Regions from separate parts of the Shewanella psychropiezotolerans genome, predicted to be linked through region 1. Evidence: predicted binding sites of a transcription regulator. Region 1 holds the regulator's gene; the other holds the start of a gene.
What was found. Region 1 encodes LexA, which represses DNA repair genes until DNA is damaged. Its sites were predicted from a motif close to TACTGTATNNNNATACAGTA; they were not measured.
Positions count from the first base shown of each region.

Region 1 (4,742 bases):
TGATAACCATCTCTAAGTGATCAGTTAATGGTCCTGTGGTGATTGGGCTGCCTTTCATTGGAGGGAATACACCGGGTAGACCCATGCCGTTAGGCTGATGACATGCTGCACATCGGGACATGTATACTTGTTCACCTTGGGCCATAAGCTCATTCATGGAGAGGGATTTACTCAAGGAAGCCTCAGCCTCAGCTGCGGCAGTGCTGGCCTGATTTTTTTGTTCGGCTACCCAGATGTCGAAGTCGGCTTGGCTCAGGGCTTCAACCACGATTGGCATGAAGCCATGATCTTTACCACAGAGCTCGGCACACTGGCCGCGATAGGTACCTGGGATATCGATACGAGTCCATGCTTCATTGATGAAACCCGGGTTAGCATCTTTCTTGACGGCGAATGCGGGAACCCACCAGGAATGGATCACATCTTCAGATGTCATCAGGAAGCGAACTTTTTTATTGATGGGCAGCACTAAGGGCTTATCGACCTCGAGGAGATAGTTCTCTCCCTTCTCCTCGGTTCCTTCTATTTGTGCTCTCGGGGTTGAGAGTAAGCTATAGAATTCTATATCTTGATCGAAATAGCTGTAATGCCATTTCCATTGAGAGCCTGTGATCTTGATGGTGATGTCGGCATCACTAGAATCTTCCATGGCGATTAAGGTTTTAGTCGCTGGAATTGCCATAATAATGAGTATGATGAAAGGTGTAATGGTCCAGGCTATCTCGACCTTAGTACTTTCGTGGAAATTGGCTGCTACGGCACCCTTAGACTTTCGGTGATTGATCATGGAATAGATCATTACTCCGAAAACCACAACACCGATGGCGCAACAGATATACAGGATGATCATGTGCAGGTTGTATACCTGTCCACTGATATCCGTGACACCCTTGGTCATATTAAGGGGCATTTCTGATGCCAAAACGTATGGCGTAAATAGCAACGCCAGAAAAATATACAACACTCGCTTCACTAGACTTCTCCTCTGTCAAAAATTAAGACAAAGAAGAGTCACACAGTAAGTCTCTGCTCTATGCAAACTCTTCAGTTCCCAAAAAAGCAACGATGACTTCAAAGTGCAGTGGCGGTTCACTTGTTATTTTAGTTTGGCAGTCACTTACTACCAGAGTTAACCACGCTCGCACCTACGGCTGAATATATCAGTACCGACTTCAGCGAGGTAAATATCTGGCCTTACACAGATGGCAGGGCTTTACTACGCCGACTACTAAATCGTTTGGATATAACAAATTATCGTTGTTATATCCCTAACTTACTTGGTGTTGAATTATTGATCAAGATCACTTTTAATGAATTTTTTAAAAATTTCGAATAAAAATCAAATACAAAAAAGTCCCTTGCGGGACTTAAATAATCATTTTTCTATTGGCTACATTGACTGGAGATTAGTGCAGAGATCCAAATAAACAGGCTTGATTGAAGTGAGCATCTGTTTGTTCATGGGCTTTAGCATGTAAGTGACTATTCGCATCTTCGATGACAATGCCAAGGGCGCGAGCGCTCTTTTCTACGAGTCTGAGTCGTCGGTTGTCACGGGAATCTAGGACCTGAGTCCAGCAGATGACGGCACTGGATGTACCACTTATGAGTGCTTTTTCCATGGCCCATAAGGTTTCGATTTCGTCTTTAGCATGAACCAACAATACTCGGTCCATCCTAACACCGGCTTCGGCTAACATCTGCTTGTAACCTATGTTGGGAGGACTGATCAATACGATCCATTGCCCCTGATGGCTCAATGTGGCGAGCCGATTACTCACCTTTTTCAGTTCCACCCGGCCCTGAGTGTGGGTACTTACTGTAGTGATACTTCCACACTCTTGGGTGATGGACGCTTGGTCAAGGGGATTCGTCCATAAACCTGGGTGTCTAGGGCTATTTCCGATTAAATTTTTCATTACCAAGCTCCTTCGCCAATGTGCGATTTCATCTATTGCCAGTTGCCGTTACGGATCACACCGACTGCCAGCCCCTCAATGCTCAGGCTCTGACTGGTGAGATCGACCACTATCGGTGCATAGTCTTCATTTTCAGCATGGAGATAAACCATGCTGCCCTTTTTCTCGAAGCGTTTTACTGTGACATCCTCTTCCACTCTAGCCACGACAATTTGGCCATTCTTGGCTTGTGAAATCTTATGCACTGCGAGCAGATCACCCTCGAGAATGCCGATATCTTTCATGCTGTCGCCGCGCACCCTAAGTAGAAAGTCGGCACAGGGACGAAACATGCTTGGGTCGACCTGATAATGTTGTTCTATATGTTCCTGGGCAAGGATGGGTTCGCCTGCGGCAACCTGGCCGATCAATGGCAAGCCTAAATCTTCTGGCTCCGCAGCTTGTGTGAGTCGGATGCCGCGGGACGTACCGGGAATGATCTCTATGCGACCTTTCTTAGCCAGTGCCTTAAGATGTTCTTCGGCAGCGTTGGCGCTCTTGAAACCTAGTCGCTTAGCTATTTCGGCTCGAGTCGGAGGCATTCCTGTATCGGAAATATTACGCTTAATGAGTTCTAGAATCTCGGCTTGTCTTGGTGTCAAAGGTCTCATGATGAATCCTGTCTTTCTATACAGTTACTGTTAGTATATACAGTATTTTAGTCAGTGCAAGGATTAACCAAGATTAGTGAGTATGCAAAAAAACTCTCAATCGCAAGCCCATGGTTTATATTTATTATTTTGGTGTGACTACTCGGTGCTTATATAACGTTAAAAATAGGTGGTGGGCATGGCCTCCTTGAATTATATATCTTTTGTGCTGGTGGTTATCTCTCTAAACTGGCTTATTTTATGTTCTAGGCTATCGAGATGAATTGTACCTATACCTAATATTATTAACTTATGTTGCCTTATAAATGTGAACACCCGTAAAGCTATCTAATATTAATTTTTTTGAAAATTATATTCAATCTCAAGTGCTTTGAGTGTCGAATCAGGCATGCGGGGGATTTTGCTGACTACTATTAGGGAGATCTCTCTTTTATCTGGTATTCTATGCCGTTATTAAGAAGACTCACATTGTATAAGAAAAATGTCAAAAAAAGACTCTCTTTGGTATAAATCCTTACGTTGGATTCAGAAAAAGCTGGTACAAACAATAGTTGTACCCCATGACCCCTTCGCCGATCTCAACTTAGATCCAGATAAGCCTATGGTTTATGTGATGAAGACTGAATCTCTCAGCGACATCGCTTCCTTAAGTGAAATCACTAATAAGTATGGGCTTCCAAGCCCTTATGATGAGTTGGTTGTCGATGGTGAGCACACGCCGAGGGTGGTGTGTCTGGAAGGTGCCAAGCCGCTATTTGGCCAAAGAGAAAGTAACGAGTTTTTCTTAAATAGCTTTATGGATCTGCTCAAGGTACATAGGCAGAAGCCTGAACTGGATATACAGCTAGTGCCGGTTAGCCTTTACTGGGGGCGTACTCCAGGTAAAGAAGACGATACCATGAAGGCGGCGGTATTTGAGCGTCAAAATCCTACCTGGCTGCGAAAATGCCTGATGATCCTCTTCCTGGGTCGACATAATTTCGTTCAATTTTCTAATGCCGTCTCAATTCGTTATATGGCCGACGAACACGGCACCGACAAGCGAATTGCTCATAAGTTAGCTCGTGTTGCTCGAGTCCACTTCAGCCGTCAACGTAAGGTCATGACCGGACCTGTTTTGCCTAAACGTCAGGTGCTATTTCAAGACCTGTTAAATTCAGAGTCCCTGAAGAAGGCGATTCTGGAGGAAGCGGCGAGCAAGAAGATCTCCGAAGTCGAGGCCAGAGCAAAGGCGATGGAGTATCTCGATGAAGTTGCGGCGGATTACTCCGAGAGCTTTGTGCGCATCGCCGAGCGTTTCTTGGCCTGGCTGTGGAACAAGTTGTACAAGGGTATCAATATTAAAGGTGCCGAGCAGGTAAGGCAGCTACATCATGATGGTCATGAGATCATCTATGTACCTTGTCATCGTAGTCATATGGACTACCTACTACTGTCTTATATTCTTTATTATGAAGGCATGGTGCCACCGCACATCGCTGCGGGTATCAACCTCAATTTCTGGCCCGCTGGGCCTATGTTCCGCCGTGGTGGAGCCTTTTTCATTCGCCGTAGCTTCAGGGGTAATAAGCTCTATACAGCGGTTTTTCGTGAATATTTGGATCAGCTGTTCACCAAAGGTTATGCGGTAGAATACTTCACCGAAGGTGGGCGTTCACGCACCGGGCGTCTGCTCGCACCTAAGACTGGCATGATTGCCATGACGCTCAATAGTGTGCTGCGAGGCATGGAAAGACCGGTAACTTTAGTGCCTGTGTACTTAGGTTATGATCATGTGATGGAGGTCGCCACCTATCATAAAGAACTTAGCGGCAAGAAGAAAAAGAAAGAGTCTGTTTGGCAACTGTTTGGAGCGCTGCGTAAGCTAGGTAACTTCGGTCAAGGCTATGTGAATTTTGGTCAACCCATCACCTTAGACATCTATCTGGACGAGCAAAGACCCGATTGGAAGCAGGAGATAGCCAAAGATCCTGAGCAGAAGCCGAAGTGGCTGACTCCTGTGGTGAATTCCTTAGCTAATCGGGTTATGACAAGTATTAACGATGCGGCGGCGGTGAGTTCGGTGACTCTGACCAGCTTGGTTTTACTCGCCTCTGAGCAACATGCTCTGGAGCGTTCACAGCTTGAGAAGCAGCTAGATCTCTATTTAAAATTGCTCAAAGATCTGCCCTAT
Region 1 covers NZ_CP041614.1:233,359-238,100, forward strand. Annotated here, with positions in the region: partial or broken gene coxB (cytochrome c oxidase subunit II) at 1-973, opposite strand, end outside; gene FM037_RS01060 (cell division inhibitor SulA) at 1,407-1,919, opposite strand; gene lexA (transcriptional repressor LexA) at 1,952-2,569, opposite strand; gene plsB (glycerol-3-phosphate 1-O-acyltransferase PlsB) at 3,051-4,742, shown strand, end outside.

Region 2 (4,742 bases), 450 kb from region 1:
AGACTTAATTTAAAGGACCAGTATTAAATGTCAGAATTTTTAGCAACACTCACTCATGGCCGCAAATTTAAAGCGGCAGTAAAAGACCTTCCTGTTGAAGAACTCAAATTGATCCAGGATAAGCTCAACAACCTCATCGATGACCGCGAAGCACAAGAAGCGGCAGACTTAGAGGTGAACGCTGAGCGAAACGCACAAATAGACGCTATTCGTAAACAGATGGCAGAACTTGGCTTAAACGTAGAAGACTTGGATGCCATAAAAGCACCGAAGAAGAAACGCGACCCTCGTCCAGTGAAATATAAGATTGAAGTGAATGGCGAAACCATCACTTGGACAGGCCAAGGCCGCATGCCTACGGTATTTAAGAAAGAACTTGATGATGGTTTCGAGATGAAAGATTTCTTAATCTAGACAATAGTTCCTTACGTATGCCCCACTCTTTCAGTTTCGAGTGGGGTTTTATTCAACGATACCGCTCAGTATCTACGCCTTCTTCCACAGCCCCGCGGTTTCACAGCGACTTTGGGTTATCAAGTTCTTATTTTTCTGTAGCGCTTCAATGCGTTTTACTCTCTTGCACTCCCAAGCACTGACTGGATAGGTTTTATCCCAGGCATTCATCAACTGCTTTTGCTGCTTACTCATGCTGTATTTGGGATAGGTTTTATCCATGTACATATAAGTTCTGGCAATCCGGCCTCGGGCGCTGACAGGCGGCTCTGCTTTACGATTGTCAATTTTCATCGGACACGAACCGAATTCACTCTTCACTGCGGGCAACATAGTGAAGTTGTAATTTGAGCGCATGGCATTAACGGCCCCAATGGCCGGAAACAGATTAAACATGTCGGCCTGCATGTATCGATACTGAACATTAATTTTTTCAGCACACTTGCGGCCCTTGAATGACTTGCCTTTGTTGTTGACGCATTGAGCGTTACCCTCACGCCATTCACTGAACGAACGCCCGAAGTTCTCGGCGGGCACAATGTGCTCCCACTCAACTCTCTTTGCTCGCTTCACATGTTTTTTAGTATTAAAGCCGGCAGGAGGCGTAATATTTTTTTTAGCATCAAAACCTGCACCACAATAAATGGTTTCACGATGGTCCTGATAGACCTGACGCTCAAGCATTTTTTTGGCTTTGCTGAACGATTGATTAGATTCATTAGCCGCAAAAACACTGCCACTCATCAATACTAAGCCACCAACCAACACTCCCTTGAACACATTCATTTCTATTCCTTATTCTATTTTTCAAACTGTTTAATATAGACATTAAGCTCTGCGATTTTCGCCTGCTCAGCCATTGATACCTTGGCGACGGGATGCGCTAATGACGGATGCAAGACATAACACCACTGGCCCCTAACCTCTGTGTAATACAGGCACGGGTCAAGCGCTAATACGCACAAGTTCATGCAGATATCGTCATTCAACAAAGTACAAATCGCATTACACACCATCACGCTTACCTTTGGTATTGTCCCGACTATTTAACATGACAGTGTACCCTTAGCCCATCAATGAATAGAACAGACATGCCTAGTAATCAGTGAGCTATCTTTTGCTGCAGACGATTACCCACCATCTCTATCGCTACACCGCTGCACGAGAAGTCGGTCACATTGCAAATTCAACGCCTTCGCCCTACAATACTGGATACGCATACAGTACCACCAAGATTAAACCATGAAAGTCATTCCCAATACAGCCAGCGTAGGCATCACAGGTTTTGAATCGCCTGCCGCCGAATACATCCAGCGGCCACTAAGTCTCGATGAACTGTTAATCGCTCACCCTAGTTCTACTTTTTTTGGTCATGCATCCGGGGAATCGATGCGCAATGTCGGCATATTCGATGGTGATATCCTTATCATCGATAGACATGTTACCGCCCAAAATGGTGATGTGGTGGTAGCTAACTACAATGGTGAGTTTGTCTGCAAGTTAATTGATACTGTCAGAAAACGCTTGCTGTCTGCAAACGATGAACATCAACCACTGGTCATACATGAGCATGACCAGTTTTGCATTGAAGGTGTGGTAGTCAGTTCGATACGCTGCCACAGACCCAGCCCACTATTAACCGCTAGCATATGAATAACAGCCCACTCCCGCTAATAGCCCCTCACGACAACTAAATGTACGCACTCGTAGACGCCAATTCATTTTATTGCTCTGCAGAACAAGTCTTTCGCCCTGAATGGCGAGGGAGACCCATTGTTGTGCTCTCGAACAACGATGGCTGCATCGTCGCCGCCAATCGTCAGGCTAAAGACGTTGGCATCCCAAAATTCAAACCTTACTTTGAGGTCAAGGCACTGTGTGACAAGCACAACGTTATAGCGCTATCTTCAAATTATGAACTGTACGCTTCACTGTCTGCCCACATGATGGACGTGATAGGCCGCTTCGCGCCCAGACAACATATCTACAGCATCGATGAGTCCTTTCTCTCTCTCAAGCATTGCTACCCTGCGATACCCAACCTCACTGAGCATGCACATAAAATCAGACGCGCGGTATGGAAAGAAACCCGCCTCCCCGTCTGTGTTGGTATCGACGCCACCCTGACACTGGCTAAGGTAGCCAATCATGCTGCCAAAAAACTAATGGGTTATAACGGTGTCTGTCACATAGATTCAAACGAGGAGCGTAAAGCGGTATTACTGGCGATGAAGCCAACAGATGTATGGGGGATAGGTAATCGAATCTCGAAACGCTTGGAGCTTATGGGGATAAAAAACGCCTTCCAACTCGCATCGATGCCGCCAGGCCTGGCAAGAAAATCATTCAGCATTGAAATTGAACGAACGGTCAGAGAACTCAATGGTGAGGAGTGCAAGCAATGGGATGAAGCCAGAGCAGACAAGAAACAGATATTCTCAACCCGAAGCATGGGAGACCGTGTAACTGACAAAGAGGCACTCAAACAAGCCCTCAGTAAACATGTTGGTATAGCGGCAGCGAAGGCCAGAAAACAAGGCACTCTCTGTGGCTCCATGCTCATATTCGCAAGCAACTCTCCTTTTGATGAAAGGCCCACAGGCTTTAAACAAACCATAAAGTTCTCATTTCCCACCGCCGACACCCTGCAAATGACACACGCGGTGACAGCGGCCACAGACGCACTCTTTCAGCCAAATGTCAGGTATTACAAGGTCGGAATAGGGTTACTGGATTTGTGCTCATCCAGTCATGTGCAATCAGATTTATTTGAGACCATCAGCGACCCTAAACTTATGAGCGTCTATGACGCACTAAATACCAGATTTGGCAGCGGCGCTATGTTTCTGGCTGCACAAGGTATTTCGCCGAAATGGAGAATGCGCAGAGACAGGCTCACGCCACAGTACACGACAAACTGGGCAGACATACCCAAGATTCAATGTCGATAAACAGCCGAGGATACCCCCTCAGCAAAGTATCAATCATATGCTGTCAGTGAGACCAGTTGATCTAACCTGATTTTTTTGATTCAATATTCAACTCACACAATGACATGCCAAGGAATAACAAATTGAATTCTCGCGATTTCACCACAAAAGAAGAGAATGGCCAAATAACAGCAGCGCAAAGTAAAAGTTACTGGACTGTTGATAAAGGCGGAATGCTAATCACTGGCAGCGTTGATGGGCAGGATATATTAGAGTTTTCATCAAAACCGATTCAAAATAAATCTGCCTTAGTTAAGTGGGCTCTGAGAGTATTCTATTAACAGTTAGCTGTAATATAAAAACGCTACAGTAGCTTGTACACCTGTGGCCCAATATAATCACTGTGAATCGCTATTGTTTGGGTACGTCTTAGAGTGATGACTCCAAGACGTTATTGCCCCTTTATGAGTTTGCAAGCAATGCTATCAACTCAAGAACAATTGCATTTGGGTATACAAAAACTAATCTGATTACGATCACAACTAAATCTTACTCTGACCCCGATTTAATTTAAATGCCGTTGTCCTGCTAGAACAGCCTGCGGCTGGCTAGAGCGTTCGCAAGCTCACTGCTAGAGGCTATAAAAGCTAAAGAGGTACTGCCTTTGGCTAGGCAGGTGTTGTCTTGACTAACAGGGAGCGTCCATATATGGCTCAATAAATTTCGCCAAATCTTATGGGTGTCCACTTATTGCTCTCTTACTGCAATTGAAGAAAGTACAGGGAGGCATTGATCTAGTTTAGTTAAATCAACTTCTTACTTGCAATTCATTTATCTGGTATCGTGAAGGTAAGTGAGGGGATCTATCTTACTTTAACAATAGATGGCTCGATAAATTTTTGTTGCATAATTTCTCGATTCAATTAAATGCAACTCAAAGTTAAACCTACACACTGAAGATTTTTAGTGTTCAGGACAAATAAAACGTAGGATTTTGGATGAAAGCTTTAAATATATATGTTGGAGATGCTGCTCCTGCCAGAACGGCTAGGCTTAAGGAATCATTTTTCCTCAAAAATAATACTTGGAACGATTATTCTTATAAAACAACGTATACGTTGTTTTATATTGATAAAGAAAAAGCACTTTCAGAAATTGGTACTGTAAAAATTGCTAAGCCAGATCTTAAACACCTCGAACGCCCTTTAGAGAATGGTAATGTAAAGATATCAGATAATAATTTTTCTCTGGGTCAAGATGAATCATACTATTCAAATTTAAGAGGTTTACCAAATAAAGACGGTAAAAAGCTTCTGAGAATACTCAAGGATATCGCTTTTGATAGAGAGATCTGGATTA
Region 2 covers NZ_CP041614.1:685,560-690,301, reverse strand. Annotated here, with positions in the region: gene FM037_RS03085 (H-NS histone family protein) at 28-414, shown strand; gene FM037_RS03080 (endonuclease) at 487-1,197, opposite strand; gene FM037_RS03075 (hypothetical protein) at 1,254-1,469, opposite strand; gene FM037_RS03070 (LexA family protein) at 1,696-2,106, shown strand; gene FM037_RS03065 (Y-family DNA polymerase) at 2,148-3,404, shown strand; gene FM037_RS03060 (hypothetical protein) at 3,527-3,724, shown strand; gene FM037_RS03055 (AAA family ATPase) at 4,382-4,742, shown strand, end outside.
Region 2: a site for LexA is predicted at 1,660-1,679, ahead of FM037_RS03070 (LexA family protein). Genes of this name have one in related genera too.